4 regions of the Streptomyces sp. NBC_00273 genome follow, and region 3 is predicted to be linked to each of the others. Evidence: riboswitches for the same ligand, from Rfam matches in the RefSeq annotation. Region 3 holds a riboswitch; each other region holds the start of a gene.
What was found. Region 3 has a riboswitch for cobalamin ahead of OG386_RS06305 (CoA-acylating methylmalonate-semialdehyde dehydrogenase). Riboswitches for the same ligand answer to the same signal wherever they lie in the genome.

Region 1 (7,562 bases), 2.5 Mb from region 3:
CTCGCCCGTAGGGCTCCACGTACCGAATTCCTTCACATACCGGAATACGGACGGGGTCTTACGCTCAGCGGGCAATCCCCCGTAGATTCCCTGCGCTTACGCAGATGATCGACGAGGGGACGAGGTCATGCCTGAACCGGAAGCAACAGGGACAGAACGGGACGCGGCGAGTCCGGGAAGCACGCCGGGCTCGCCCTCTCCCAAGTCCGTCGCCGCGTGGGTGCTCGTCGGACTCGTCGGCGCCATCGGCTGGGGCGTACTGGCGCTCTCGCGCGGCGAGGAGATCTCCGCCGCCTGGCTGCTCGCCGCCGCACTGGGCTCGTACGCGATCGCCTACCGCTTCTACGCGCGCTTCATCGCGGACCGCGTACTGAAGGTGGACGCCACCCGGGCCACCCCCGCCGAACGCCTCGACAACGGTGTCGACTTCCACCCCACCGACCGCCGGGTGCTCTTCGGCCACCACTTCGCGGCCGTGGCCGGCGCCGGCCCGCTCGTAGGCCCCGTGCTCGCCGCACAGATGGGCTATCTGCCGGGCACCATCTGGATCGTCGCCGGCGTCATCTTCGCCGGGGCCGTCCAGGACATGGTCACGCTGTTCTTCTCCACCCGCCGCGACGGGCGCTCGCTCGGCCAGATGGCCCGGGACGAGATCGGCCCCGTCGGCGGAGCCGCCGCCCTGGTCGCCGTGTTCGCCATCATGATCATCCTGCTGGCGGTGCTGGCCCTGGTCATCGTCAACGCCCTGGCGCACTCGCCCTGGGGCGTCTTCTCCATCGGCATGACCATCCCGATCGCCGTCTTCATGGGCTTCTACCTGCGCGTGCTGCGGCCGGGCCGGGTCACCGAGGTCTCCGTCATCGGCGTCGCACTGCTGCTGCTCGCCATCGTCGCGGGCGGCTGGGTCGCCGAGTCCTCCTTCGCCGGCACCTTCACCCTGGAGAAGGAGACGCTGGTCATCTGGATGGTGGTCTACGGCTTCCTGGCGTCGGTGCTGCCGGTGTGGATGCTGCTCGCGCCCCGCGACTACCTCTCCACCTTCATGAAGGTCGGCACGATCGCGCTCCTCGCGCTCGGCGTGGTCATCGCGATGCCCACCCTGAAGATGCCCTCGGTCACCGACTTCGCCGCGAGCGGCGACGGACCGGTCTTCGCCGGGTCGATGTTCCCCTTCGTCTTCATCACCATCGCCTGTGGCGCCCTCTCCGGCTTCCACGCCCTGGTCTCCTCGGGAACCACCCCGAAGATGATCCAGAAGGAGACCCAGGTCCGCATGATCGGCTACGGCGCCATGCTGACCGAGTCCTTCGTCGCCGTCATGGCGATCATCGCGGCCTGCATCATCGAGCCCGGCCTCTTCTTCGCGGTCAACTCCCCCGGCGGGGTCATCGGCACCACGGTCGAGTCCGCCTCCCAGGCGGTGACCAACTTCGGCTTCGCCATCTCCCCCGAGGCGCTCGCCCAGGCCGCCAAGGACGTCGAGGAAGCCAGTCTGCTCTCGCGCACGGGTGGCGCTCCGACCTTCGCACTCGGAATGTCGGAGATCTTCTCCGCCGTGGTCGGCGGCGCCGACATGAAGGCCTTCTGGTATCACTTCGCCATCATGTTCGAGGCGCTCTTCATCCTGACGACGCTCGACGCGGGCACCCGCGTGGGCCGGTTCATGCTCCAGGACACCCTCGGCAACGTGCACAAGTCCTTCAAGGACGTCAGCTGGAAGCCCGGCGTGTGGTTCGCGAGCGCGATCGTCGTCGGCGGCTGGGGCTACTTCCTGTGGGTCGGCATCAAGGACCCGCTCGGCGGCATCAACCAGCTCTTCCCGCTCTTCGGCATCGCCAACCAACTGCTCGCCGCGGTCGCACTGGCCGTCTGCACCACGCTGCTGGTCAAGTCCGGCCGGCTCAAGTGGGCCTGGGTGACGGGCGTTCCGCTGGTCTGGGACGCCACGGTGACCCTCACCGCGAGCTACCAGAAGATCTTCTCGGAGGACGTGAAGGTCGGCTTCTTCGCCCAGCGCGACAAGTACCAGGCCGGAATCGACGCCGACAAGGTGCTGGCGCCCGCCAAGAACATGGACGACATGCACACCGTGGTCACCAACGCCACGGTCGACGGCGTGCTGTGCGCCTTCTTCGCCCTCCTGATCGTCGTGGTCCTCGCGGACGCGGCCCGGACCTGCCTCAAGGCCGTCCGCGACCCGGGGTCGGCGACCCTCTCCGAGACCCCGTGGACCAAGTCGAAGATCGTCGCCCCGGCCGGCCTGATCGCGACCGCCGAGGAGCGGGCGGAGCTCGCCGCGGCGGGCCCGGAGTCGGGCGGCGAACACGTCAAGGAGCCGGTGGCGTGAGCACCGTACGGAGCGTGCTGGCCAGGGCCCGGTTCTACGTCCGGGAGTTCTCCGGGGAGGCCGCGTACGACCGCTACGTGGCCCACGCCCGCTCCCACGACCCGGACGCGGAGGTCCTCACCCGCCGCGCCTTCGAACGCGCCCGTACGGACGCCCGCGAGGCGGACCCCCGCGAGGGCTTCCGCTGCTGCTGAACCGCCCCGCAGGCCGCAGGCCCCGCCGGATGCTTCCGGCGGGGCCTGCGGGCATGTCTCAGCGCACCCAGTCCCTGAGGACTTCCGTCCGGAGGGTGATACCGACGGGGTCGGGGAGGTGGACGTCCCTGCCGTAGGACACGGTGCGCACGCACTCGTACCGCTGCCCGCCGGGCTCGCTGTAGAGCAAGACCTCGGACGTGGCACGGTCGATCAGCAGGTAGACGGGGATGCCGCTCTCCGCGTACACCCGGGGCTTCTCCTGGCGGTGGCGACGGTCGGTGTCCGAGTTCCACGACGTGACCTCGACGGCCATGAGTACCGGATCGGGATCAGACCACTCGCCATGCCCGGCGAACGCGCCCGAGTGGGCCAGCGAGGCATTCGGAATCGCCCGGCCGTCCCGGCCCGCCTGCACCTTGAGGCCCCGCCCAGCGTGCAGCCAGAGCTCGGGGTGGTGCTGCATGCAGATCCGCGTGAGCCACTGGACGATCATCCCGTGGCTGCCGTCACCCAGCGCCCTGCTCCGCAGCTTCCCGTCGATGAACTCGAGCTGCAGCCCCTCCATCCGGTTGCGTGCCGCGAAGGCGAGTTCTTCGAACTCCTCGGTCAGCATGTGGGGGCGGTCGGCGATCACGGTCATGCCTCGCTCACCTTCCTCGACGGTGCTGTCTCCGACGATAGCGCCGCCCGCCGGCACCGTCCCGCACACTCGACCGCATGGACATGGTGATCAGAACGGCGCTGCCCGCCGACTACGCGGAGTTGGGCGAGATCACGGCGCGGGCCTACCTCGCCGACGGGCATCTGGACTTCAACGAGGACGACGCCTACCTGAACGTGCTGCGCGACGTGGCCGGCCGGGCCGCCCGGGCCGAGGTGCTCGTCGCCGAGCGGGACGGCCGGTTGCTCGGCGGTGTGACGTTCGCCGCTCCGGGCAGTCCGCTCGCCGACGTCGCGGCCCCCGACGAGGCGGAGTTCCGGATGCTCGCGGTGGCCCACGAGGCGCGCGGCCAGGGCGCCGGCGAGGCTCTGGTGCGGGCCTGCATCGAGCGGGCGCGGGCCGTGGAGGGCGTGACCGGCCTGGTCCTGTCCACCCAGCGCAGCATGGCCGGGGCCCATCGGATCTACGCGCGCCTGGGTTTCGTACGCACTCCGGAGCGGGATTGGGCGCCGATCGAGGGCCTGACACTCCTCACTTACCGGCTCAAGCTGTAGCCACGCCGACACTACATGTGGGGGTTACCGCACAGGGCCGCCCCCACATGTATGCTCATGCCTGCTGTCGCCGCAGGGGAATCCGGTGCGAATCCGGAACTGTCCCGCAACGGTATGAAGTGTCCGGCTACCGGACGCCAAGTCCGATGACCTGCCGACAGCGCGCCCGGCTCGACCGAACCGGGTGCCGATTCGTCCGGGCCTCGCGGTTGGGCCGGTGGACGCCATGCGGGGTACGCGTTCTCGTCGCGCCCGCCTGCGCCCGCTCGCGCCCCGCCTCGCCGATGACCGGGCCGAGCGAGGGAGAGCTCCCGCCGTGACCATCGCGCCTTCCGCACCGCGCGCCGAGTCCACTTCTGGCGACAACACCGAGGGCCCGGGGGCCACGCTGCTGCGTACCCTCACCGAACTTACGGCGGACCTCCCCGACACCGACCCCGGCCGGGTCGCGGCCTCCGCGCTGCGCGGCCGCAGCTCCGCCGCCGACGACGCCGAACTGCGCGGGCTGGCCACGGAGGCCGCCGCCGGTCTGATCTCCGAGGACCCGGCCTACTCCCGGCTCGCCGCCCGCCTGCTGACGCTGGCCGTGCGCGACGAGGCCGCGAGCCAGGGCTCCACGTCCTTCTCGGCCTCCGTCGAGGTCGGCCACCGCGAGGGCCTCATCGCCGACCGCACGGCCGAGTTCGTCCGCACCCACGCGGCCCGGCTCGACTCGCTCGTCGAGCTGACCCTCGCCGAGGGCGCCGACGACCGCTTCGGCTTCTTCGGCCTGCGCACCCTGCACAGCCGCTACCTGCTGCGCCACCCGATCACCCGTCAGGTCATCGAGACCCCGCAGTACTTCATGCTGCGCGTGGCCTGCGGCCTGGCCGCCGACGAGAGCGTCCAGGCCGTGGAGGAAGTGGCCTCGCTGTACCGGCTGATGAGCCGCCTGGACTACCTGCCGTCCTCCCCCACCCTCTTCAACTCCGGCACCCGGCACCCGCAGATGTCCTCCTGCTACCTGCTGGACTCCCCGCTGGACGAGCTCGACTCGATCTACGACCGCTACCACCAGGTCGCCCGCCTCTCCAAGCACGCCGGCGGCATCGGCCTCTCGTACTCCCGCATCCGCGCCCGCGGTTCGCTGATCCGCGGCACCAACGGCCACTCCAACGGCATCGTGCCGTTCCTGAAGACCCTCGACGCCTCCGTCGCCGCCGTGAACCAGGGCGGCCGCCGCAAGGGCGCCGCCGCCGTCTACCTGGAGACCTGGCACGCGGACATCGAAGAGTTCCTGGAGCTCCGCGACAACACCGGTGAGGACCAGCGCCGTACGCACAACCTGAACCTCGCCCACTGGGTGCCGGACGAGTTCATGCGCCGCGTGAACTCCGACGCCGACTGGTCGCTGTTCTCCCCGGCCGACGTGCCCGAGCTGGTCGACCTGTGGGGCGACGAGTTCGACGCCGCCTACCGCAAGGCCGAGGCGGACGGCCTGGCCCGCAAGACCATGCCGGCGCGCGACCTGTACGGCCGGATGATGCGCACCCTCGCGCAGACCGGCCAGGGCTGGATGACGTTCAAGGACGCCTCCAACCGCACGGCGAACCAGACCGCCGAACCGGGCACCGTCGTGCACTCCTCGAACCTGTGCACCGAGATCATCGAGGTCACCAACGACGGCGAGACGGCCGTCTGCAACCTCGGCTCGGTCAACCTGGGCGCGTTCGTCATCGACACGGCGGACGGTCGCGAGATCGACTGGGAGCGGATCGACGAGACCGTCCGCACGGCCGTCACCTTCCTCGACCGCGTGGTGGACATCAACTTCTACCCGACCGAGCAGGCCGGCCGCTCCAACGCCCGCTGGCGCCCGGTGGGCCTGGGCGCGATGGGTCTCCAGGACGTCTTCTTCAAGCTGAAGCTGCCCTTCGACTCCCCCGAGGCGAAGGCCCTGTCCACCAAGCTCTCCGAGCGCATCATGCTGGCCGCCTACGAGGCCTCCTGCGACCTCGCCGAGCGCAGCGGCCCGCTCCCGGCCTGGGAGCAGACCCGTACCGCCCGCGGTGTCCTGCACCCGGACCACTACGACGTCGAGCTGAACTGGCCGGAGCGCTGGGACGCGCTGCGCACCCGCGTCGCCGAGACCGGCATGCGCAACTCCCTGCTCCTCGCCATCGCCCCGACGGCCACGATCGCCTCGATCGCCGGCGTGTACGAGTGCATCGAGCCGCAGGTCTCCAACCTCTTCAAGCGCGAGACGCTCAGTGGTGAGTTCCTCCAGGTGAACGGCTACCTGGTGGAGGAGCTGAAGCAGCTCGGCGTGTGGGACGCCCAGACCCGCGAGGCGCTGCGCGACTCCTCCGGCTCGGTCCAGGGCTTCGGCTGGATCCCGGCCGAGGTCCGCGAGCTGTACCGCACGGCGTGGGAGATCCCGCAGCGCGGTCTGATCGACATGGCGGCGGCCCGTACGCCGTTCCTGGACCAGTCGCAGTCGCTGAACCTGTTCCTGGAGACGCCCACCATCGGCAAGCTCAGCTCGATGTACGCGTACGCCTGGAAGCAGGGTCTGAAGACCACCTACTACCTGCGCTCGCGCCCGGCGACGAAGATCGCCCGGGCCGCGCAGGCGGCCACCCCCGTCGAGCTGCCGCAGGCGGTCGCCGACGCCGAGGCGCTGGCCTGCTCCCTTGAGAACCCCGAGTCTTGCGAGGCCTGCCAGTAATGAGCTCCAACGACCAGAAGAACCTCCTGGACCCGGGCTTCGAGCTCACGCTCCGCCCGATGCGCTACCCCGACTTCTACGAGCGCTACCGGGACGCGATCAAGAACACCTGGACCGTCGAGGAGGTCGACCTCCACTCGGACGTCGCCGACCTCGCGAAGCTGACGCCCGCCGAGCAGCACATGATCGGCCGGCTGGTCGCGTTCTTCGCGACGGGCGACTCGATCGTCTCGAACAACCTGGTGCTGACGCTCTACAAGCACATCAACTCCCCGGAGGCGCGCCTGTACCTGTCGCGCCAGCTGTTCGAGGAGGCCGTGCACGTCCAGTTCTACCTGACGCTGCTCGACACCTACCTGCCCGACCCGGACGACCGTGCGGCCGCCTTCGACGCGGTCGAGGAGATCCCCTCCATCCGCGAGAAGGCGCAGTTCTGCTTCAAGTGGATCAACGAGGTCGAGAAGCTGGACCGGCTGGAGACGCAGGCCGACCGCCGCCGCTTCCTGCTGAACCTGATCTGCTTCGCCGCGTGCATCGAGGGCCTGTTCTTCTACGGCGCCTTCGCGTACGTGTACTGGTTCCGCTCGCGCGGTCTGCTGCACGGCCTGGCCACCGGCACCAACTGGGTCTTCCGCGACGAGACCATGCACATGAACTTCGCCTTCGAGGTCGTGGACACGGTCCGCAAGGAGGAGCCGGAGCTCTTCGACGACGCCCTCCAGCAGCAGGTCACCGACATGCTCAAGGAGGCCGTTGAGGCGGAGCTGCAGTTCGGTCGCGACCTGTGCGGTGACGGCCTGCCGGGCATGAACACCGAGTCGATGCGCGAGTACCTGGAGTGCGTCGCGGACCAGCGCCTGGTCCGTCTGGGCTTCCCGCCGGTGTACGGCTCGCAGAACCCGTTCTCCTTCATGGAGCTGCAGGGCGTGCAGGAGCTGACGAACTTCTTCGAGCGCCGTCCGTCGGCCTACCAGGTCGCGGTCGAGGGCACGGTGGACCTGGACGAGGACTTCTAGTACGTCTCGTACGTCAAGGAGTTCCAGGGAGTGACCGGGGAGCCGGGATGCGGGAGTTTCCGTGTCCCGGCTTCTCGCGT
Region 2 (7,562 bases), 190 kb from region 3:
CCGGCGGGACACGCTCCGCGTCGAGCATCCTGACCGAGCGCTACCGGGACTGCCCGGAGTCCGCGAGAAGGGTGTCGCGGACGGTCGCCCATTGCAGCGAATGGCGGATGCCGTCGACGATCGAGTACTCGGCCCGCCAGCCCAGGAGGCGTTCTGCACGGTCGCTGCGGGTGTAGGCGCCCACGACGTCGCCCGGGCGCGCATCGGTCTCGATCGCGGAGATCGGCGTGTCGGCCACGGAGTTGAAGGCCTCGACGAGCTCCTTGACGGTCGTCCCGGTGCCCGTGCCGAGGTTGATCGCCAGGGAGGGGTCCTCGTCGGTCAGCAGGCTGTCGAACCGGGTGAGAGCAGCAACGTGCGCGGACGCCAGGTCCCAGACATGGACGTAGTCACGGATGCCCGAACCGTCCCGCGTGCCGTACGTCGTGCCCGTGACGCAGAACTCGCTTCCGTTCTCCATCGCCTGGATCATCTTGCCGAGGGCGTGGCTGGGGTGGCGGAGCTGCAGACCCGTACGCATCTTGGGATCCGCCCCGATCGGGTTGAAGTACCGCAGGGAAAGGATCTTGATCGGCTGGCTGGCGGCGATGTCGGCGAACATGGCCTCGCAGACGGCCTTCGTCCGGGCGTAGGGGCTCTTCGCGTCGATCGGAGAGCTCTCGTCCACGGTCAGGTCGTCGCCCTCCCGGTAGATCGAGGCCGAGGAGCTGAAGATCATGCGGCTACAGCCGTTGCGCAGCAGGTGGGCGACGAACTCCAGGCTCTTGGCCACGTTGGCCCGGTAGTAGCCCACCGGGTCACCGACGGAGTCGGGCACGACGATGAGCGCGGCGCAGTGGACCACGGCTTCGATGTCGGGGTGTTCCTCGAAGACCCGGTCGATCAGCGCCCCGTCCGCGATGTCACCTTCGTAGAAGGCCTTGCCCCGGGCGAATTCGCGCCTTCCGGTGACGAGGTTGTCGAGGATCACCGGAGTGATCCCGGCGTCCGAGCAGGCCGACGCCACCGTGCTGCCGATGAATCCGGCACCGCCGGCGATCAGAACCTTCATGCGCAATCCCACCCACTTCGTATCGGACACTGCTGATCCGCCAGAGCCTACGGGTTGTCCCGCGGCCCCCGGCGGAGCGCCCCGACGCGCGGGCCCGGGACGGGCTGCGGGCCCGCAGGTCCGCAGCCCCACCGGCATTCGGTGGTCAGGCGCCCCAGCGCAGGGCGATGGTGTCGCCCACGTTGATGACCTTGTTGCGGACCGCGCCGGCGAACGCGGAGCCGTCGACGCTGACCTTCCAGGTGTTGGAGCCGCTGTTGGCCTTGCCGTTGACGGCCGTGACGGTGCCCGTGCCCGACGAGGGGGTCACGCTCGTGACGCAACCGGCCGGAGTCGCCCCGGTGGTGGCCGCGTTCAGGACGTCGCCGAGGGTGGTCGTCGTGCCGGTCGGGGTGAAGGCCACCGAGCAGGCCTTGAGGTTGCCGGCGCCGTCGTCGACGGTCAGCGCCAGCTTGGTGGCCGTACCGGCGGTGAAGGTGGACTGGGCGACCCACTGCGGGGCGCCGGGGGTGACCGGGACGGGCGGGGCCGTGGTGAAGCCACCGCCCGCGACGGCACGCAGGGCGTCGATGGAGGAGTAGGCGGAGGGGACGGTGTCGGAGGGCTTGTACTTGAAGCCGCCCGCCGGGTTGTACTGGTTGGCTATCAGGAAGTCGATCGGGGTCTTCCCGGTGACCGTGAGGAAGTCACCGGTCTGCGGGTTGAAGCCGCAGGCGTTCAGGCCCGCGACGCCCCAGCCGTTGGAGCTGGTGTTGACCCCGTAGAGGGAGTTGAAGGCGCCGGTGGAGGGGACCAGCGTGCTCTTGAGGAAGTTCTTCGCCTGGACGACGTCCGTGTCGGTGTTGGGGACGCCGGAGACGCAGAGGGCCGCCATGGCCGCGCCGGTCATGTCGACGTCGCTCGCGGAGTTGAGGACGGTCGGGTTGCCCTCGGCCTTCTGGTAGGTCCAGCCGCCGTCCACGTGCTGGTTGGCGCGGATCCGGGTGACGATCGAATCGGTCAGCGCCTGCGGAATGCGGGCGCCGCCGGCCTGCGTCTTGGCGCCGCCGAGCGAAAGGGCCGCGAACACCGTGCCGTTGAAGTTTCCGGAGGAGCCGAAGTAGCCCGTCTCCGCCGTCTGCCAGTAGGAGTAGACGTTCGCCACAAGGTTGCGGGAGGCGGAGACGCGGGCCGGGTCGATGCCGGCGGCGTACGCGTTCAGGGTGCCGCGCTCGTAGTCGGTGACCACCGGGGAGGCCGACGGCCAGGCCGCCGTCGAGAGCAGGTTGCGGTAGACGGTGCGGGCGTTCTTCGTCGTGTCACCACCGGGGTAGACGTCCACGACGGCCGTACCGGTCGCGGCGAAGGCGCTGAAGGCCCACTCGTTGGAGAGGCCCGCACCGGCGTACGAACCGTCCGCCGCCTGGAGGGACTTGAGGTAAGCGACGCCGTTGGTCTTGGAGGTGGCGATCTGTGCGGGCGACGAGGTCGCGAACGCGGGCAGCGCGGTGAGGGCGAGGGCACCGAGCGCGGCGGGCGCCGCGAGCGCGAGGCCGCGGGAGGTGCGGGGACGGGACATGGCCTGCTCCTGGAATCGGCGGACGCCGACCGCTCCCGGCGCCCCTGCCACCGTACGGACGCACGGCCGGGCATGCCGGAGGGCCGCCGTCCGGAACGCGTGGTACGGCTTCCTGTACTGCATCGCCGCATGGGCATTCGGGCTCGGAGACGGCCCCCGCCGTCCCACACCGCTGCGCGTCAGCTCCGGCTTCCCACCGGATTCCCCCATCTGGCAGCCCTGGACGCTACCCGAGTGATCAAGGGTCCGCCAGCCAGTCGGGAGCGGTCCGACGGAGCCGTCCGGGGCGTGTCCCATGAGACGGAGGCCACCTTGACGCTGTCTTTATCGGCGTGTTCCACTCCGACTGATAAGCACTCAGCTCCAGGGGAAGCCGGTCGGAATCCGGCGCTGACCCGCAACCGTAGGCCCGGTCCCACCGGGCGAGCCGGAATGCCTGGAGCCTGGTTTTTGCAGCGAGAAACGCCGTCGCGGACTACGGCGTGGTTCGAAGGCTTCTTCCGCGCCCTGCGTTCTGCGCCGCGCCCGGCGCCCTGCGCCCCGTGCCGTGCCCGTGCGGGTACGAGAAGCCCTGTGCCACGCACTGGTCCGCCCGGCCGACACGAGGGGCCGTGGTGGGGACCGCAGAGCAAGCAGAGCGACGCACGGGGCGGAAGAGGCTGGTGTCGCTGCTGTCGGCGGCGCTGCTGACCTTCGGCACGAGCGTGGCCTTCGTCACCGGTACGACGTCCGCGGCGGCCGACCCGATCGAGGGGTGCACGGCCACCACCGGCGCCATCGTCGCCGTCGACTTCGGGCCGTTCGGCGGGAAGGTCGAACGGGGCTGCGACACCACCCCGACCACGGGCTACGAGTTGCTCCACGCCGGCGGTTTCACCACGGAGGGCACCCAACACGACGGCCCCGCCTTCATCTGCCGCATCGGCAGCGGATCCTTCAACTCCGGTACCCAGTACCCCACTGCGGACAAGGAGCCCTGCGTCCTGACCCCGCAGGCGACCGCGTACTGGTCGTACTGGACCGCGTCCCCCGGCCAGAAGACCTGGACCTACAGCTCGCTCGGCGCGATGGCCCGGATCCCGAAGGCCGGTGACGTGGACGCCTGGGTGTTCGGCAGCACGGACATCGGTGGCACCTCGGGCAAGCCCGCCTTCTCCCCCGACGACGTGCGCGCCGCGGGCGGCACGCCCGACCCGGACCCGACGGGCCCGCCCCCCGTGCCGCCGGGCACCGTCGACGTACCCGCCGCCACCCGCTGGATCACCGGGAAGCTGACCGACGGCGAGCGGGTCGTCGACGAGGGCGCCACCACCCCGAACTACCTGCTCACCACGGAGGCCGTGTACGCCCTGGCCGGCGCCGATCCCAAGAGCGCCGCGGCCCGCAAGGCCGCCGACTTCCTGGCCGCACCCGCGCACACGGACGCGTACGCCTACCCGGCCGGCAAGGCCGGGATCCCCGACGCGACCGCCGCCGCACGACTCGCGCTGGTCGCCGAGGCCACCGGGAAGGATCCCCGCGCCTTCGGCGGGCACGACCTGCTCGGCGACCTGGTCAGGTACGTCTGCCCGAGGGACATCGGCGACGGCGAGACGATCGAGGGCTGCCTCACCAAGGGCGACTTCCGCACCACCGGCCAGTCCGATGCCCAGGCCATGGCCGTCATCGCCCTGCTGAACGGCGGCGTGACGCCTCCGGCCGACGCCGTGAAGCGGCTGACCGCCCTCCAGTGCGAGGACGGCGGGTTCACCAGCATCCTCATCCGCTCCGGCGGATGGTGCGACAGCGACGCGAACGCCACAGCACTGATCGCCCTGGCCCTCAAGCGGGCCGGCGGCCACGACGCCGTCGTCGAGAAGGCCCGCGCCCACCTGCGGAAGTCCCAGCTGCCCACCGGCGCCTGGCCCGCCGCCGCCTACATGACCACCGGCAACGCGGCATCCACCGGCTGGGCGGCCCAGGCCATGCGCGCCCTCGGCGACACCCCCTACGCCGACGCGGGTCTGTTCTGGCTCTCCAAGCAGCAGCTGCCCGGCGGGGCCTTCGGCTTCGAAGAGGGGCTGACCGACCCGCAGTTGTACCCGACCGCCCCGGCCGTCGTCGCGGCCGCCAAGAGCGATCTGGTGAAGCTGACCACCAAGAAGGTGGATCCGCCCACACCTCCGACCACTCCTTCACCTCCGACCACGCCTTCACCTCCCACCACTCCCCCGGGCGACGGGCCGGACCTGAAGAAGGGCACCGCGTACCTCACCGACACCGCCCGTCTGATCCAGGGCCGCTACTACGAGAACACCCCCGGCAGCGGCTTCGCCGACTACGGTCTGACCATCGACGGGGCCTACGCCCTGGCCGCCACCGGCGAGAACGACTCCGTCCTGCGCAACATCGTCGATTTCCTCGACAAGGGCGGCAAGGACGGCAAGGGCCGCGGCGTCCACGACTGGACCCTGATCGGCACCAAGCACGCCGGCGGCGGTTCCCTCGGCAAGACCGCCCTGCTCGCCGAGGTGGTGGGCCGCGATCCGCGCGCCTTCGGCGGCCAGGACCTGATCGCCGCCCTCGCCAAGGCCGTCTGCCCGGCCCCGAGCACCGCGCCCGACCGGAGCTGCGCCGCCAAGGGCGCGTACACCAACGCCCCGTCCGTGTTCTCCCAGTCCCTCGCCGTCATCGCCCAGGTCCGCGCGGGTGAGAGCGCCGCGGCGGCCGATCCGATCGCGTACTTGGAGAGCCTCCAGGAGCCCTCGGGCGCCTGGCCCAGCCTGATCGGGACGCCCAGCGGCGCCGAGGTCGACTCCACCGCCATGGCGGCCATGGCCCTCGACCTGCTTCCGGACGCCAAGGCACAGGCGGCCGTGGACAAGGCGCTGGTCTGGCTGGCCGCGCAGCAGAAGGACGACGGCGGATTCCCCGGCGCCTCCGGCAACTCCGTCAACTCCGCCGCCCTCGCCGTCCAGGGCATGGCCCTGGACGCGCCCAAGTACCGCACGCAGATCGCCAAGGCCCGTAAGTTCCTGGCCACCCAGCAGAACGGCGACGGCGGATTCGACGTGGCGAAGGGCGGCCAGCCCGGTTCCGACGTCCGTGCCTCCACCCAGGCCGTCGGTGGCGCCACGGGCATCTCCTTCGCCACCCTCACCCGCAGCCTGGCGGGCACCGTCCCGCAGCCCGTCCCCACCGGCACGACCGGCGTTCCCGTCATCGTGACCCCGGGCGGGGAGACGGCCTCTTCCGCCGGCGGCGGCTCGGGGTCGGGCGGCGGTCTCGCCTCCACCGGAACCCAGGTCGCCGGCATCGCCGCCGCGGCCGTGGCCCTGGTGTTCGGCGGCTGGGGTACGACCCGCGTCGCCCGCCGCCGCCGGCGCCACCACCAGACGACCGGAGGCCGGGCGTGATGCGCGTGCACGTCCTGCGGGCCCTGGCCCGTACGGCGGCCGCGCTGGGGTTGACGGTGGCGGCCTTCGCCGCCACCGCGGCCCCGGCGGGGGCCGTCCCGCAGCCCATGGGGCAGTGCACCACCTCGTCCGGGGTCGTCCTCGCGGTGGACTTCAGCCGCTGGGGCGGACCCGTCTACCGCTCCTGCGGTACGACCCCCACCACCGGCTACGAGCTGCTCAACCAGGGCGGGTGGGCCACGACCGGCACCGGCCACGACGGGCCCGCCTTCATCTGTCGGATCGGCTACAGCGGTTACCAGGGCGGCAAGCAGTTCCCGACCCCGCAGCAGGACGACTGCGTCCTGACCCCGCCCGCCTCCGCCTACTGGTCGTACTGGCACGCGAACCCCGGCCAGAACACCTGGGAGTACAGCCAGCTCGGTGCCATGCTCTACAAGCCGAAGCCCGGCAGCGTAGACCTGTGGATCTTCGGCGGGACGAACGTCGAGGGCACCGAGGGGAAGCCCACGGTCACCCCCGACCAGCTGCGCGCCAAGAACGCCAGGCCCACCGGCGGGCCCGCGCCGAAGGACACCCGCACGGCGGCCCCGCTGCCGCCGAACGTCAACACCGGGCCCAGGCCGGAGAACCCGCCGCCGAGCGCGGCGCCCTCCCCCACGACACCGCCGCCCAGCCCCTCGCCCCCGACCACGACCCCGGAGAGCCCCGCCACGAGCGCCGCGCCGACGCCCTCCGCGCCCCCCGCCTCCGGCGAGCCGGCGCTCGCCGCGCAGCCTCCCGGCCCCCAGGTCGTCGAGGCCGCGCCCGCAGCCGACGCGCAGCACGACGCGGGCTCCTTCCTGCCCGCCGTCGCCACCGGAGCGCTGGTGCTGCTGATCGGCGCCGCCGCCGTGTTCGCGGCCAGGCGCCGCCGTCGTACGGAGTAGCCGCGTGTCACGCACCACCGCCTCGGACAAGACGGAGAAGGCGGCGAACCCGCCCGCGTCCGGCCCCGCGCCGGACGCGGGCGGCCGTCGGCTGCCCCGTACCCTGCACCCGGTCGCCTGGTGGATCTGGGCGCTGGCCCTGGCCACCGCGGTGAGCCGCACCAACAATCCGCTGCTGCTCTTCCTCGTCCTCGCGGTCCTCGGCTACGTGATCACCATGCGCCGTACCGAGGCCCCCTGGGCGCGCGGCTTCAAGTACTACCTCTACCTGGCGCTCACGGTCGTGACGATCCGTGTGCTGTTCCGCGCCGTCTTCGCCACCGGCATCACCCCGCGGGACCACTTCCTCTTCTCCCTGCCCCACGTCCCCACCCCCGACTGGTACGCGGGCATCCAGCTCGGCGGCCCCGTCTCCCTCGAAGCCCTGCTGTCGGCCGCCACCGACGGGCTGCGGCTCGCCTGCATGCTGTGCTGCATCGGCGCGGCCAACACCCTCGCCAACCCCAAGCGGGCCCTGCGGGTCCTGCCCGGCGCCCTCTACGAACTCGGGGTCGCCGTCACGGTGTCCATCAGCGTCGCGCCCCAACTGGTCTCGAGCGTCCAGCGCGTCCACCGTGCGAGGCGTTTGC
Region 3 (7,562 bases):
CGCATGATCGGAATGGCCGAGGTGTTCGTGGCGAGGATCGCTTCCGGGTCCGCCACGATCTTGTCGAGGCCGGCGAAGACCTCGATCTTGGCTTCGGGGTCCTCGGTGACGGCCTCGATGACGAGCTGCCGGTCGGCGAGGTCCTCCAGGTCGCCGGTGAAGACGAGCCGGGCCAGGGCGTCCTCGGCGGAGATCCGGTCCAACTTGCCGCGCTGCACGGCCCGTTCGAGGGAGACGGCGACGCGTTCCCGGGCGACCCGGGCGGCGGTGGCGTCCGACTCGGCGACGACGGTGTCGAGGCCGGCGCGGGCGCACACCTCGGCGATGCCGGCGCCCATCTGGCCGCCGCCCACGATACCGACCCGGTGGATCGTCGCGATCGGCGCGATCGACGTGGTCATGAGGGGTTCTCCGTCCGGCGCACGAGGTGGCGGGTGTAGGCCTCGGGGGTGAAGAAGGCGGGCAGGCGGGGGGTGAGCGCGGTGTTCACGAAGACCTCCCGGGCCTCGGCGACCCGGGCCCGCGGGTCCTCCTCCTCCAGTGCCGCGCATTCGGCGTCGAGGAGGTCGAGGACCGCCGCCCGGTCGGCCAGGTCGTGGCGCAGCCACTGCCAGATCTGGACGCGGGCGATCTCGGCGGTCGCGGCGTCCTCCATCAGGCCGTACAGGGCCACGGCGCCGCTGCCGCGCAGCCAGGCGTCGAAGTAGCGCAGGGCCACGGCGACGTTCGAGCGGATGCCCTCCCGGGTGGGGGGCGCCGCGATCCGGCGCACGGACAGCAGGTCGGCGGCCGTGACCTCGATGTCTTCCCGGGTCCGGTCCAGCTGGTTCGGCCGCTCCCCCAGGACGCCGTCGAAGACCTCGCGGCAGACGGGGACCAGTCCGGGGTGGGCCACCCAGGAGCCGTCGAAGCCGTCCTCGGCCTCGCGCTCCTTGTCGAGGCGGACCTTGGCGAGGGCGGCGGCGTTCGCCTCCGCGTCCCGGCTGGGGACGTGGGCGGCCATCCCGCCGATGGCCTGGGCCCCGCGCCGGTGGCAGGTGCGGACCAGCAGCTCGGTGTAGGCGCGCATGAAGGGGGCGGTCATGGTGACCTTGGCCCGGTCGGGCAGCTGGAAGTCGGTGCGGTGGCCGAAGGTCTTGATCAGGCTGAACAGGTAGTCCCAGCGGCCCGCGTTCAGTCCCGCGCTGTGCTCGCGCAGCTCGTGGAGGATCTCCTCCATCTCGAAGGCGGCGGTGATCGTCTCGATGAGGACGGTGGCGCGGACGGTGCCGCGGGGGATGCCGAGGAGTTCCTGGGCGAGGAGGAAGACGTCGTTCCACAGGCGCGCCTCGTACCGGTTCTCCAGCTTGGGCAGGTAGAAGTACGGGCCGTGGCCCGCGTCGATCTGCCGCTGGGCGCAGTGGAAGAAGTACAGGCCGAAGTCGACGAGGGACGCGGACGGGGGTCGGCCGTCGATCTCCAGGTGCTCTTCGAGGAGGTGCCAGCCGCGCGGTCGGACCATGATGGTCGCGAGCTGCTCGCCGAGGCGGTACTCCTTGCCCTCCGGGGTGGTGAAGTCGATGCGCCGTTCGATGGCGTCGAGCAGGGTCAGCTGGCCGCCGATGACGTTGGTCCAGGTCGGGGCGGTGGCGTCCTCGAAGTCGGCCATCCAGACCTTGGCACCGGAGTTCAGGGCGTTGACGGCCATCCGACGCTCGGGCGGGCCGGTGATCTCGACCCGGCGGTCGGTGAGGCCGGGCGCGGGCGGGGCGACGCGCCAGTGCGGGTCCTCGCGCAGGGCCCGCGTGGCGAGCGGGAAGTCGAGCGGGGTGCCGCCGGCCAGGTGGCCCGAGCGGCGGTCGCGTTCCTTGAGGACCTCCAGGCGGCGGTCCGCGAACGCGGTGTCGAGCCGGCCGATGAACTCCAGGGCCTCGGGGGTCAGGATCTCCTCGTGGCGCTCACCGGGCGCACCGAGGACCTGGACGCTGCTGGTCAGGGACGAGAGGGGCATGCAGTTCTCCTCAGCGGGTTCGGTGGGCGGTGCCCGAGGGGTAAGTCCCCCGGGCACCCGTCGGACGGAGTCGCCGCGGCGTCCCCTAGTGGAACTGCTCTTCCTCGGTGGAGCCGGAGAGCGCGGTGGTGGAGGAGGCCGGGTTGACGGCGGTGGAGACGAGGTCGAAGTAGCCGGTGCCGACCTCGCGCTGGTGCTTGACGGCGGTGAACCCCTGGGCCTGGGCGGCGAACTCGCGTTCCTGGAGGTCGACGTAGGCGGTCATGCCGTGCTCGGCGTAGCCGCGGGCGAGGTCGAACATGCCGTGGTTGAGCGAGTGGAAGCCGGCCAGGGTGATGAACTGGAAGCGGTAGCCCATCGCGCCGAGCTCCCGCTGGAACTTGGCGATCTGGTCGTCGTCCAGCGCGGCCTTCCAGTTGAAGGACGGCGAGCAGTTGTAGGCCAGCATCTGGTCGGGGTACTGGGCGTGGATCGCCTCGGCGAACTCGCGGGCCTGCTCCAGGTCCGGGGTGCCGGTCTCCACCCAGATCAGGTCGGCGTACGGGGCGTAGGCGAGGCCGCGGGCGATGACCGGAGCCATTCCGCCCCGGACGTGGTAGAAGCCCTCCGCGGTGCGCTCGCCCGTGCAGAACTCCGCATCGCGCTCGTCCACGTCGCTGGTCAGCAGGGTGGCGGCGAGGGCGTCCGTACGGGCGATGATCAGGGTCGGGACGTCGGCGATGTCGGCTGCCAGACGGGCCGCGTTGAGGGTGCGGACGTGCTGCGCGGTCGGGACGAGGACCTTGCCGCCGAGGTGGCCGCACTTCTTCTCGGAGGCCAGCTGGTCCTCGTAGTGGATGCCGGCCGCACCCGCCGCGATCATCGCCTTGGTGAGTTCGAAGGCGTTCAGGGGGCCGCCGAAGCCGGCCTCGGCGTCCGCGACGATCGGCGCGAGCCAGTCCGTCGTGTCGGTGCCGCCCTCGGCGGTGGCGATCTGGTCGGCGCGCAGCAGCGCGTTGTTGATCCTGCGCACCACCTGCGGGACCGAGTTGACCGGGTACAGGCTCTGGTCCGGGTAGGTGTGCCCGGCCTGGTTCGCGTCGGCGGCCACCTGCCAGCCGGAGAGGTAGATCGCTTGGAGTCCGGCGCGCACCTGCTGGACCGCCTGGCCGCCGGTGAGCGCGCCGAGGGCGTGGATGTAGTCCTGCTCGTGGAGCTGTCGCCACAGCCGCTCGGCACCGCGCCGGGCCAGGGTGTGCTCCTCGCGGACGCTGCCCGAGAGCCGCACCACGTCCTCGGCCGTGTAGGTGCGCTCGATGCCCGCCCAGCGGGGGTCGTCGGCCCACCGCTGCTTGAGCTGCTCGGCCGCCGCCGTCGTGTTCGCCTCTGCCATGACCGTCACCGTTTCCATCCGTCGCTTGTCTTGCCAATGGGCCGGGCCGTGGACCCGATGCGTTGGCACTCTGTGCCTGGTAGGGAGATGCGGCCGCCGAACCCGGCCATGGGCCGAAGCTGAGCAATGCTGCCGAGCCGCCGGGGCGAACTGTCTGGACGGCCGAAATCAGGGCGTGAATCGGGCCAGTCGGTTCGTCCCGGCCACCGTGTCCGGCGGGCCGCAGCACCGACTCTGACACTGACACCGAGTGCCATCAAGGACGTACATCTGCCAAGGTCTGCGAATCTTCGGCCCCGGAATTGCCAAGGTTGCGAAGACCATCGGTCGCGAAGATCGCCGTATCCTGGCGGCGCGTGTCCGGCCCGGCAGACGGTGAGGGAGTGCGGTGAGCAAGACGTACGCGGGAGCGCGGCTGCGGCGGCTGCGCGAGGAGCGGCGGATGACCCAGGCCGACCTGGCCCGGGTGCTCGCCATCTCCCCCAGCTACCTCAACCAGATGGAGCACGACTCCCGGCCGCTCACCGTTCCGGTCCTGCTGCGGCTCACCGAGGCCTTCGGCGTCGATCCGGGCTTCTTCTCCGAACGCGACACCAGCCGACTGGTCGCCGACCTGCGCGAGGCGCTCGCGAACGAGGTGGCGCAGGCCCGCGTCTCCCCCTCCGACCTGGCCGAACTGGCCACCCGCATGCCCGCGGTCGCCTCGGTGCTGCTGGACCTGGGCCGGCGCAGCCAGCTCCTGACCGAGCGCCTCGCCCACGCCGCCGACGGCCGGGACGTGGCCACCGACAGCCCGCGCTCGCCCCACGAGGAGATCCGCGAGTTCTTCTACCGCCGGCAGAACTACCTCCACGACACCGACGTGGCCGCCGAAGACCTCGCCGCCGAGATCGGCATCCGCCCGGGGGACGTCATCCGCGCACTGACCCGCCGGCTCGGCGACCGGCACGGGATCCGGACGGCCACGGACTCCGACCGGCTGCACCACTACGACCCCGCCGCCCGGGTACTGCACCTGTCGAACCGGCTCCGGCCGGGACAGCAGGCGTTCCGGATGGCCACGCAGCTGGCGCTGATCGAGTACGGGGCCGAGCTGGACCGGCTGGCCGCCGAGGACTTCCCGCCCGGCACCCCCGTCCACGCCCTCGCGCGGATCGGCATCGCCAACCACTTCGCGGGCGCGCTCATCCTCCCGTACCGCGCCTTCCATTCGGCCGCCGAGGAGTTCCGCTACGACATCGAGCGACTCACCGACCACTTCGGGATCGGCTACGAGACGGTCTGCCACCGCCTCAGCACCCTGCAACGGCCCAGGCTGCGCGGGGTGCCCTTCTCCTTCGTCCGGGTGGACCGGGCCGGGAACATGTCGAAGCGGCAGTCGGCGACCGGATTCCACTTCTCCCGCGCGGGCGGCACCTGCCCGCTGTGGAACGTGTACGAGGCCTTCGCCGCGCCCGGCCGCATCCACGTCCAGGTGGCCGCCATGCCCGACGGGCAGCGGTACCTGTGGACCGCCCGGGCCGTCACCCGCCACCGCGGAGGCTGGGGCGAGCCCGGCAAGACCTTCGCGATCGGGCTCGGCTGCGAGATCCGGCACGCCTCACGGCTGGTGTACGCCGACGGGCTCGCCCTCGACAACACGGCGGCCGCCACCCCCATCGGCATGGGCTGCCGCCTCTGCGAACGCCTCGACTGTCCGCAGCGGGCCGTACCGCCGCTCGGGCGGGCGCTGGCCGTCGACGAGAACAGCAGCACCTTCGTCCCGTACCCGGTGACCAGGAACCCGGTCACCGCACGGGACTGAGCGGACGTCAGGCCGCGGGCCGCGGAGGGCGCGGCCGGCGGGGCCGGACGGAAGGCGCGCGGTGGCGGCTCTGGACTTACTAGGACGTCCAACTATATGTTCGTGGCACAAGGTCCGCGGTGCAGGGAAGCCGGTGAGAAACCGGCACGGTCCCGCCACTGTGACCGGGGAGTGTGCTGCCATCCACACGCCACTGACGAGGTCTGTCGGGAAGGCGGGCGGCACGCGGGGATCCGGGAGTCAGGATACCGGCCGCGGATGTTCCGTGTTGTCCACGAGGATGGAGCAGACACGCATGGCACCGGTTTGTACCCACGACCCTGGTAATCCGGCGGAGCGCACGCACACGTTCGCGCGCTCGTAGGTCGTCCCTTTCGACCCCGTCCCACGACCTTCCCCAGCGGCGCACCCGATCGGGTGCCGTCCGCCGGTCGGCCGTGCCATCCCCGGATCCAACCTGACGAGAGCAGGCACCCATGGTCCGCGAACTCACCCATTTCATCGGCGGCAAGCACACCACCGGATCCTCCGGTCTCTTCACCGACGTGTACGACCCCAACACCGGTGCCGTCCAGGCCCGGGTCCCGCTCGCGGGGCGGGCCGACACCGAGGCCGCCGTCGCGAACGCAGAGGAGGCACAGGCCGACTGGGGGCAGTGGAACCCGCAGCGCCGCTCGCGCGTACTGCTGCGCTTCCTCCAGCTGGTCGAGGGCGAACGGGACTCGCTCGCCCGGCTGTTGTCCTCCGAGCACGGCAAGACCGTCGCCGACGCCCACGGCGACCTGCAACGCGGCCTGGAGGTGGTCGAGTTCGCCGCCGGCGTCCCGCACTTGCTGAAGGGCGAGTTCACCGACAACGCGGGCACCGGGATCGACGTGTACTCCCTGCGCTCACCGCTGGGCGTGGTCGCCGGGATCACCCCCTTCAACTTCCCCGCGATGATCCCCCTGTGGCAGGCCGCACCCGCCCTGGCCTGCGGCAACTCCTTCATCCTGAAGCCCTCCGAGCGCGCCCCCTCCGTACCGCTGCGCCTCGCCGAGCTGTTCCTGGAGGCCGGTCTGCCGCCCGGCGTGCTCAACGTGGTCAACGGCGGCAAGGAAGCCGTCGACACCCTCCTCGAAGACCCGCGCGTGCAGGCCCTCGGCTTCGTCGGTTCCACCCCGATCGCCGCGCACATCTACGCCACCGCCGCGGCCCACGGCAAGCGCGCCCAGTGCTTCGGCGGCGCCAAGAACCACATGATCGTGATGCCCGACGCCGATCTCGACCAGGCCGTGGAGGCCCTCATCGGCGCCGGCTACGGCTCCGCGGGCGAGCGCTGCATGGCCATCGCCGTCGCCGTCCCCGTCGGCGAGGAGACCGCGAACGCCCTGGTGGCCAAGTTGGCGGAGCGCATCGCCACCCTGCGCGTGGGTCGCTCCGACGACCCCGAGGCCGACTTCGGTCCGCTGGTGAGCCGGGACGCCCTCGACCGGGTGAACCGCTACGTCGGCATCGGAGCCACCGAGGGCGCCGAACTCGTCGTGGACGGGCGCGGGTTCGCCCTGCCGGGACACGAGGACGGCTTCTTCGCCGGAGCCACCCTCTTCGACCGCGTGACCCCGCAGATGCGGATCTACCGCGAGGAGATCTTCGGCCCGGTGCTGTCCGTCGTACGGGCCGCCGACTACGAGGAGGCCCTGCGCCTGCCCACCGAGCACCCGTACGGCAACGGCGTCGCGATCTTCACGCGCGACGGCGACACCGCGCGCGACTTCACCCGCCGGGTGGGCGCCGGCATGGTCGGCGTCAACGTGCCGATCCCCGTCCCCGTGGCGTACCACACCTTCGGCGGCTGGAAGCGGTCCGGCTTCGGCGACCTGAACCAGCACGGCCCCGACTCGATCCGCTTCTACACCCGTACCAAGACCGTCACCTCGCGCTGGCCCTCCGGGGCCAAGGAGGGCGCGAGCTTCACCATCCCGACGATGGGATGAGCCCGGTGACCCTCACCCTCAGCCCCGATCAGCTCGCCCTCGCCGAGGTCACCCTCGACTTCGCCCAGGAGCAGCTCGGCCCGTACGCCGTCACCTGGGACCAGGACAAGCACTTCCCGCTGGACGTGATCCGCAAGGCGGCGGACCTCGGGCTCGGCGGCGTCTACGTCCGCGAGGGGCACGGCGGTTCCGGCCTCAGCCGCAGCGACGGCGTCCTCGTCTTCGAGACCCTCGCCACCGGTTGCCCCTCCATCGCCGGATACCTCTCCATCCACAACATGGTCGCCTGGATGATCGACCGGTACGGGGACGCGGACCAGCGGGCGCGCTGGCTCCCCGACCTGTGCTCCGCCCGGTCGCTGGGCAGCTACTGCCTGACCGAACCCGGCGCCGGATCCGACGCGGCCCAGCTGCGCACCC
Region 4 (7,562 bases), 5.7 Mb from region 3:
CGGTCGGGAGCAGCGCCCGCGCGGCCACCACCCGGGCGCGGACCTCGTGCTCGTCCCCGGCCCAGCGGGTCGCGAAGCCCGCCGGGTCGTCCTCGTAGGCGAGCCGGCGGCGGACCACCTCGACGCGCTGGGCGGGCTCGCGGGAGGCGGCCACCTCGACGGTGAGTCCGAACCGGTCGAGGAGCTGCGGCCGCAGCTCACCCTCCTCGGGGTTCATCGTGCCGACGAGAAGGAAGCGGGCGGCGTGCCGGACGGACACGCCCTCGCGCTCGACGTAGGAGGCGCCCATTGCGGCGGCGTCCAACAGCAGGTCGATCAGGTGGTCGTGGAGGAGGTTGACCTCGTCGACGTAGAGGATCCCGCGGTGGGCGTCGGCGAGCAGCCCGGGCTCGAAGGCCTTCACGCCCTCGGCGAGGGCCCGTTCGATGTCGAGGGCGCCGACGAGGCGGTCCTCGGAGGCGCCGACGGGCAGCTCCACCATGCGGGCGGGCCGCAGACCGCCGGGACCGGGCTCGTGCGGGCCGTCCGGGCAGGCCGGATCCGGCGCGGTGGGCGCGCAGCTGAACCGGCAGCCCGACACGACGTCGACCTGCGGCAGCAGCGCGGACAGCGCGCGGACGGCGGTGGACTTGGCGGTCCCCTTCTCACCGCGCACGAGCACCCCGCCGACCGCTGGGCTCACGGCGTTGAGCAGGAGCGCCAGCCGCAGGTCGGCTTGGCCGACCACTGCGGTGAACGGGTAGGGCGTGCTCATGCGTTGCTCACTCCTTGGAAGGCGCGGACCGTTGCCGTGTGCGGCGCTGCTGCTGGGGCTCCGCCCCAGACCCCGCGCCTCAATCGCCGGCGGGGCTTGATGTGGCTGGTGCCGTGCGGCCGGACGGCCCGCAGGGCGATGTCAGCCCCGCACGGGGGCCCCTCCCAGCGGTAGCCGGGGGAGATTGGGGCGCGGGTCCGGGCGGAGCCCGGTTTCGGGAAGGGGCGGGGTGGGGGACAGCCCCGCAGGGCCCGGCCCGTCACGGTGCGCCCGGGGGGAGGAACGGGAGGCCGGCCGGAGCGCCGTCCTCGATCAGCCGCAGCAGTGCGTCCGTATCGGCGTGTTCTTCGATCAGGTCGCCGAGCAGGTCCAGCTGCTCCTCCCGCAGCGCGGCGAACGAGGTGTCCGGTGCCGGGACGAAGCGGCGGCCGGCGGCCGCGGCCACCTCCCGCAGGAACGCCCGGCGGAAGCCGTCCGACTCCAGCGAACCGTGCCAGTGGGTGCCCCACACCGACCCGACCCGGCAGCCGTCCAGGAAGGCCTCGCCGCCCAGCACCTCGGCCACGCCGTGGTGGATCTCGTAGCCCGCGACCTCCTCGCCGAGAGCCGTTCCGGAAGGCCGTGCCAGGGTCTTCTCCCGCTCGAAGCGGACCCGTACGGGGAGCAGGCCGAGGCCGTCGACCTCGCCCGCCTTCGATTCGACCTCGTCCGAGATCCGCTCGCCCAGCGCCTGGAACCCGCCGCAGATGCCCAGCACCGGCCGCCCCTCGGCGGCCCGCCGCAGCAGCGCGTCCGCGAGCCCGCGCTCGCGCAGCCATTGGAGGGCCTTCACCGTGCCCCGGGTGCCGGGTACGACGACCAGGTCCGCATCGGCCAGTTCCTCGGCCCGGTCCACGAACCGCACCACGACCCCCGGCTCCGCCGCGAGCGCGTCGACGTCCGTGAAGTTCGACATCAGCGGCACCGCGCACACGGCGACCCGCAGCACGTCCTCGCCCACCGGAGGCGCGACCACGGACTCGCGCACCGCCCCGCGCAGGGAGACCCGCAGGCCGTCCTCCTCGTCGATGCCCAGGCCGTGCTGGAACGGCAGCACCCCGTACGTGGCCCGGCCCGTCAGGCCGCGGAGCATCTCCATGCCCGGCTCCAGCAGCGACACGTCGCCGCGGAACTTGTTGACCAGGTATCCCGCGATCAGGGACTGGTCCTCGGGGGAGAGCAGCGCCGTCGTCCCGAAGAAGGACGCGAAGACCCCGCCGCGGTCGATGTCCCCGACCACGACCACCGGGAACCGTGCGGCCCGCGCGATCCCCATGTTCACGATGTCGGTCCGGCGCAGGTTGATCTCGGCCGGACTTCCCGCCCCCTCGCAGATCACGGCGTCATACGTGCCCCGCAGCTGCTCCAGGCAGTCCGTGACGATGCCGAGCAGCTGCTCCTGGCGCCCGCCGTGGTAGCCGCGGGCGCTCATCTCGCCCACCGGCTTGCCCAGCAGCACCACCTGGCTGCTGCGGTCACTGCCCGGCTTGAGCAGCACCGGGTTCATCAGAGCGGTCGGCTCCACGCGGGCCGCCTGGGCCTGCATCGCCTGGGCGCGCCCGATCTCGGCGCCCTCCAGCGTCACGAAGGAGTTCAGCGACATGTTCTGCGCCTTGAAGGGCGCGACCTTCACGCCCTGCCGGGCCAGCCAGCGGCAGATGCCCGCCGTGACCACGCTCTTGCCCGCGTCCGACGTGGTGCCCGCGACCAGCAGACCGCCGCCGCGCTTCGCGCCGCTCATCCGCGCCGCCCTCTCCGTGTCGTACGGGAGACCAGCAGCCGGGCGGCCACGCAGGCGCCCAGGGCCAGCCAGGTCACCTGCCGCGACAGCCGTACCGCCCGCTCGATGTCCGCGACCTCCACCGGTCGCCCCGCCCCGCCGTTCAGTACGGCCCGGTGCTCGACCCGGCCGCCGTACGCGAGGGTTCCGCCCAGTCTGACACCCAGCGCCCCGGCGAAGGAGGCCTCGACGGGTCCGGCGTTCGGGCTCGGGTGCGCGGCGGCGTCCGCGCGCCAGGCCCGTACGGCGCCCCGCCGGTCGGGGCCGGCCAGTACGGCGGCGACCGCCGTCAGCCGGGCTCCCGGCCAGCCGGCCAGGTCGTCGAGCCGGGCGGAGGCCCAGCCGTAGCGCAGGTAGCGGGAGGACTTGTGGCCGACCATCGCGTCCAGGGTGTTCACGGCACGGAAGGCCAGCAGTCCGGGGACTCCGGCGACGGCGCCCCACACGAGGGCCCCGACCACCGCGTCGGAGGTGTTCTCGGCGACGGACTCCACGACGGCGCGGGCCATCTGCTGCCCGTCCAGGGCCTGCGGGTCGCGTCCGCACAGGTGGGGCAGCCGCTCCCGGGCCACCTCGACGTCCCCGGCGGCGAGCGCGCCACCGATGGCGCGGGCCTCGCGGCCCAGGGAGGTGCCGCCCACGACGGCCCAGGTGGCGGCGGCGGTCAGGGCGATACGGGCGGCCGCGGGCCGGGATCGCACGGCTCGGGCGCCCAGCGCTCCGACGGCGGCCGCGCCCCCGGCGCACACCAGGGTGTGCAGGAGGCCCCGGCCGCGGTCGTCGCGCCACAGGGAGCGTTCGACGGCGGCGGCGGCCCGTCCGAAGGCGGCCACGGGGTGCCCTCGGCGCGGATCCCCGAGGATCCGGTCGCCGATCAGGCCCGCCGTGGCGCCGTACGCGAAGACGCGATCGGCACGCATGGTGACAGGTATGTCCTCACTCAGGGTCCGCGCCCTGGTTCGACGTGTCCGGCGGCGAGAGTTCCTGGCTCCCGGGACGCACGCGCGGCGTGCGGTTCCGGTGACAGTGGCGGGACCGCGCCGGATTCGCACCGGACTTCCTCTCCATGCCGCCGTATTGGCTCCGGCAGTCCACCACGCACGTCGAAGGCCCGTCAACTCGCCGTTGACCTGCGGCGCGGCAGGGGCGCGGGATGCGAAAAGCTCCCTCCGGGACAAACCCGGAGGGAGCCTTCACGCCCGGTCGGCCGCGGGGCGGCGGATCAGGCGACGATCAGGTAGATCCCGTAGCCCACGGCCGCCGCGATGACGGCGAAGCAGGCGTACGCGCCGCTGCGGGCGAGGGTGGCGGTGCCGCCCTGCTCGGTGGCGGTCTCGTGCTTGGACAGGCCCACCAGGCCCAGGGTGAAGAGGGTCACGAGGGCGACGGTGGCGAAGAGGCTGACCCCGAAGACGGAGCCGAGCGCTTCCCAGTCGATCTTCATACTGCCGCTTTCTGAATGTCCGGGTCTCTGTGTCTCTGTCTCGGTCAGACCGCGGTGGCCGTAGCCGCCGGGGTCTGCGTCGCGGCCGGGATGGTGGCCTTGAGGGCTTCGTCCGTGACCTCGGCGGTCGTCGCCGCGGCGGTGGTGCCGGCGGCGGCGACGGTCGGCGGGACGGTGACCGCGGCGATCGCCGTGGTGACGACACCCGGCTCCTCGGCGCGGGCCGACTCCACCTCGTTGACGTTGTTGTGGTCGACGACCTGGCGGCGCGAGATGAGCCAGATGGCCAGGCAGGAGCCGATCAGGAAGACCGTGACCGCGGCGATGCCGACGTCACCGATGCGCATGACCAGCTCGGCACCGGCCGAGACCAGCGCGGCGGCCGGCAGGGTCAGGCCCCAGGCGACGAACATGCGGGTCGCGGTGGACCAGCGGACCACACCGCCCTTGCGGCCCAGGCCCGCACCCATGACCGCACCGGAGCACGAGTGGGTGGTGGAGAGCGAGAAGCCCAGGTTCGACGAGGCGAGGATGACGGACGCGGCCGAGGTCTGGGCGGCGAAGCCCTGCTGCGGGTGCAGGTCGGTCAGGCCGCTGCCCATGGTGCGGATGATGCGCCAGCCGCCCAGGTAGGTGCCCATCGCGATGGCCATACCGGCGGAGACGATGACCCAGACCGGCGGGTTCGCGTCGGGCGCGATCGCGCCGCCGGCGATGAGGGCCAGGGTGATGATGCCCATCGTCTTCTGCGCGTCGTTGGTGCCGTGCGCGAGGGAGACGAGACCGGCCGAGGCGATCTGGCCGGCGCGGTAACCCTTGGCGGAGGTCTTCTCGCCGACCTTGTTCCCCAGCTTGTACGTGACCTTGGCGGCCAGGTAAGCGGCGATGCCGGCCACCAGCGGGGCGGCGATCGCGGGGATGAGGACCTTGGTGATGACGACGCTGCCGTTGACCGCGCCGATGCCGGCGGAGGCGACCGCGGCACCGATGAGGCCACCCATCAGGGCGTGCGAGGAGCTGGAGGGAAGACCGACCAGCCAGGTGACGAGGTTCCAGAGGATCGCTCCGACCAGGGCGGCGAAGATCACCTCTGGCTGGATGCCCTCCTCGTTGACGAGCCCCTTGGAGATCGTCTTGGCGACCTCCACGGACATGAACGCGCCGACGAGGTTGAGCACGGCGGACATGGCCACCGCCGTCTTGGGCTTGAGGGCGCCGGTCGAGATGGTGGTAGCCATCGCGTTGGCTGTGTCGTGGAAACCGTTCGTGAAGTCGAACACGAGAGCGGTAATGATCACGATCCCGAGGAGAAGCGTTATGTGCTCCATTTACCCAGGCTTCTGTTTGACGTCAGTGGCTCGGCGACCGTAGGCAACCTGGGTGAACGGAAGATGAACTGACTTGGGCGGAGCGGTGTACTAGCCCGGGGTGCGATCGGGCCATTCGTCCTGATTCTTACGGTGATAACACCATTAATGCACGTCAAAGCCGGGTGAATGAACCCCTCCGTAGGGGGTTCGCCGTGCGCGCGATCCCGCCCCCCGGGCCTCGAATGAGACCCAGATCACTCCCCCTGCGCCCATCCTGTGCCCGTCGCGGAGGGATCCGCTCCGGTGGCCCGCCCGAGACCCCGACCCGACACTGGAGCAGTGCGTACCGCGACAGCGACGGCTGCGGCCGTCACGACGACCCTCATCGGTGCCGGCGCGGCCGCCGTCGCCGTCGCCCGGCACGCCGCCGACGCGGCCCTGCGGCCCGAACCGGGACGCCCGCTCCCCGGCGGGCCGAAGCTCAGCGTCCACTCCACGACCGACGGCCGGATCACGCTGACCCGCTCGCTCGCCTCCCTGCGCCCCGGCACGTACGGCCTGGTCGCACCCGGCGTGCACGCCGTCGTCGGGCCCGTGGTCCCGGACGCCGACCCCGGCCCGGACGCCGTCGTGCGGCAGCTCGTCTCCGTCACCCACGGCACCCTCGACCCCGGCACCCGGGTCTCCCTCACGCCCCAGGTGTACGTCGGCAACCCGCGCACCGCCCTCGGGCTCGAACACGCCGACGTGGACGTCCCCGGGGAGCTCGGGGCCCTGCCCGCCTGGTTCGTGCCCGCGGCCCGGGACACCTGGGTGATCGCCGTGCACGGGCTCGGCAGCAGCCGGGAACACCCGATGGTGGTCATGCCCTTCCTGAACCGCCACCAGCTGCCCGTCCTGGACCTCGGCTACCGGGGCGACCTGGGCGCCCCCGCCTCCCCGGACGGCCTCGGCCACCTCGGTGAATCGGAATGGCGCGACCTGGACGCGGCCATCCGCTACGCCCTGCGCTACGGGGCCCGCCGCGTGGTCCTGTACGGCTGGTCCACCGGCGCCACCATGGCCCTGCACGCCTTCGAGCGCTCGCCGCTCGCCCACCGGATCTCCGGGCTGGTCCTGGACTCCCCGGTACTCGACTGGCACGCCACCCTGCGCGGGCTCGCCGCGGCGCGGGGCGTCCCCGGCGTGGTGCTGCCGCTGGCGGTCCGGGCCGCCGAAGGCCTCGCGGGCCTGCGCGCCGACCGCCGGCCGGCGGGAGCCGACCCCGGCGCGCTGCGCGTCCCCGTACTGATCTTCCACGGCCCGGACGACGCGCTCGCCCCCTGGGCACCCTCGCGCAGGCTCGCCGCCGCCCGCCCCGACCTCATCACGCTGCGCACCGTGAGCGGGGCCGGGCACGGCGCGATGTGGAACGCCGACCCGGCCGGCTACGAGGAGGCCCTGCGCCGCTTCCTCACCCCCCTCATGTGAAGGCCCGTGCGCCACGGGCCGCGCGAAGGGCTACGCGAGGGGCTGCGCGGAGGGCCGCGCGAGGGGCTACGCGAAGGGCCGAGCGAGGGGCTAGGCAAAGGGCCGTGTGCAGGGCAGTCGTGTGAAGGCCCTGTGACGGACAGGGCCCCACGGGCGGCTTGTCCCGGTCTGCGCTGCGGGTGAAGGGCGGCAACGAACGGTTCCGTTTGGGCTTTCGGCCAGTGACGGGCGAGACTGCTTCCGTGACGTCCCGAAAGCCTGATGAGCAGTTGGCTCGCGACTCCAGACTCCGACTCGTCTCGCCGCGTTCCGTCGCCGCGGCCCGCAAGGCGGTGACCGACCGACGCACCCGGCCCGCGCCCAGGCCCCCGGCGGGCACACCCGCCACGGCCGACCTCGCGAACCGGGCCCGGGCCTCGCTCGCCGACGCCGTACGCCTGACCCGCTGGGCCGAGCGCAACCTCGGCGCCGGAGACGGCGGCCGGCCCGCCCCCACGGGCGCCCTACCCGCGGCCGACGTCGAACGCGCCGCCGCGGAACTGGGCCTGACGCACGGCCAGATCCAGGTCGGCTGGGACCGCGCCCGGCTCGCCGGACTGGTCGAGGTGCACGGTGGCCACGCCCGGCCCGGCTGGCGGCTGCGCGCCTGGGACCGCGACGACACCGCCGTACTGCGCGGCTGGGTCGCCCTCTTCGACGCTTGGTCGCTGGTCCATCCCGCGCCCGCCGACATCGCCACTTCGGCCGTCGCCGAGGTCGTCGAGG

Region 1: another riboswitch for cobalamin. It lies ahead of OG386_RS16655 (ribonucleoside-diphosphate reductase subunit alpha); the one in region 3 lies ahead of OG386_RS06305 (CoA-acylating methylmalonate-semialdehyde dehydrogenase).
Region 2: another riboswitch for cobalamin. It lies ahead of OG386_RS07110 (hypothetical protein); the one in region 3 lies ahead of OG386_RS06305 (CoA-acylating methylmalonate-semialdehyde dehydrogenase).
Region 4: another riboswitch for cobalamin. It lies ahead of OG386_RS32160 (cobalamin biosynthesis protein); the one in region 3 lies ahead of OG386_RS06305 (CoA-acylating methylmalonate-semialdehyde dehydrogenase).

The regions. Positions count from the first base shown of each region.
Region 1 covers NZ_CP108067.1:3,938,432-3,945,993, forward strand. Annotated here, with positions in the region: gene OG386_RS16635 (carbon starvation CstA family protein) at 128-2,347, shown strand; gene OG386_RS16640 (CstA-like transporter-associated (seleno)protein) at 2,344-2,541, shown strand; gene OG386_RS16645 (Uma2 family endonuclease) at 2,600-3,184, opposite strand; gene OG386_RS16650 (GNAT family N-acetyltransferase) at 3,262-3,759, shown strand; cobalamin riboswitch at 3,811-3,932, shown strand; gene OG386_RS16655 (ribonucleoside-diphosphate reductase subunit alpha) at 4,076-6,466, shown strand; gene OG386_RS16660 (ribonucleotide-diphosphate reductase subunit beta) at 6,466-7,482, shown strand.
Region 2 covers NZ_CP108067.1:1,658,193-1,665,754, forward strand. Annotated here, with positions in the region: gene galE (UDP-glucose 4-epimerase GalE) at 41-1,051, opposite strand; gene OG386_RS07110 (hypothetical protein) at 1,197-2,609, opposite strand; cobalamin riboswitch at 2,724-2,856, opposite strand; gene OG386_RS07115 (prenyltransferase/squalene oxidase repeat-containing protein) at 3,224-6,004, shown strand; gene OG386_RS07120 (hypothetical protein) at 6,004-6,933, shown strand; gene OG386_RS07125 (energy-coupling factor transporter transmembrane component T) at 6,938-7,562, shown strand, end outside.
Region 3 covers NZ_CP108067.1:1,472,426-1,479,987, forward strand. Annotated here, with positions in the region: gene OG386_RS06285 (3-hydroxybutyryl-CoA dehydrogenase) at 1-401, opposite strand, end outside; gene aceB (malate synthase A) at 398-1,990, opposite strand; gene aceA (isocitrate lyase) at 2,076-3,362, opposite strand; gene OG386_RS06300 (short-chain fatty acyl-CoA regulator family protein) at 3,751-5,166, shown strand; cobalamin riboswitch at 5,267-5,437, shown strand; gene OG386_RS06305 (CoA-acylating methylmalonate-semialdehyde dehydrogenase) at 5,643-7,142, shown strand; gene OG386_RS06310 (acyl-CoA dehydrogenase family protein) at 7,139-7,562, shown strand, end outside.
Region 4 covers NZ_CP108067.1:7,208,364-7,215,925, forward strand. Annotated here, with positions in the region: gene OG386_RS32150 (putative cobaltochelatase) at 1-754, opposite strand, end outside; partial or broken gene OG386_RS32155 (cobyric acid synthase) at 1,017-2,534, opposite strand; gene OG386_RS32160 (cobalamin biosynthesis protein) at 2,531-3,493, opposite strand; cobalamin riboswitch at 3,530-3,684, opposite strand; gene OG386_RS32165 (hypothetical protein) at 3,796-4,017, opposite strand; gene OG386_RS32170 (inorganic phosphate transporter) at 4,062-5,345, opposite strand; gene OG386_RS32175 (alpha/beta hydrolase family protein) at 5,667-6,797, shown strand; gene OG386_RS32180 (hypothetical protein) at 7,040-7,562, shown strand, end outside.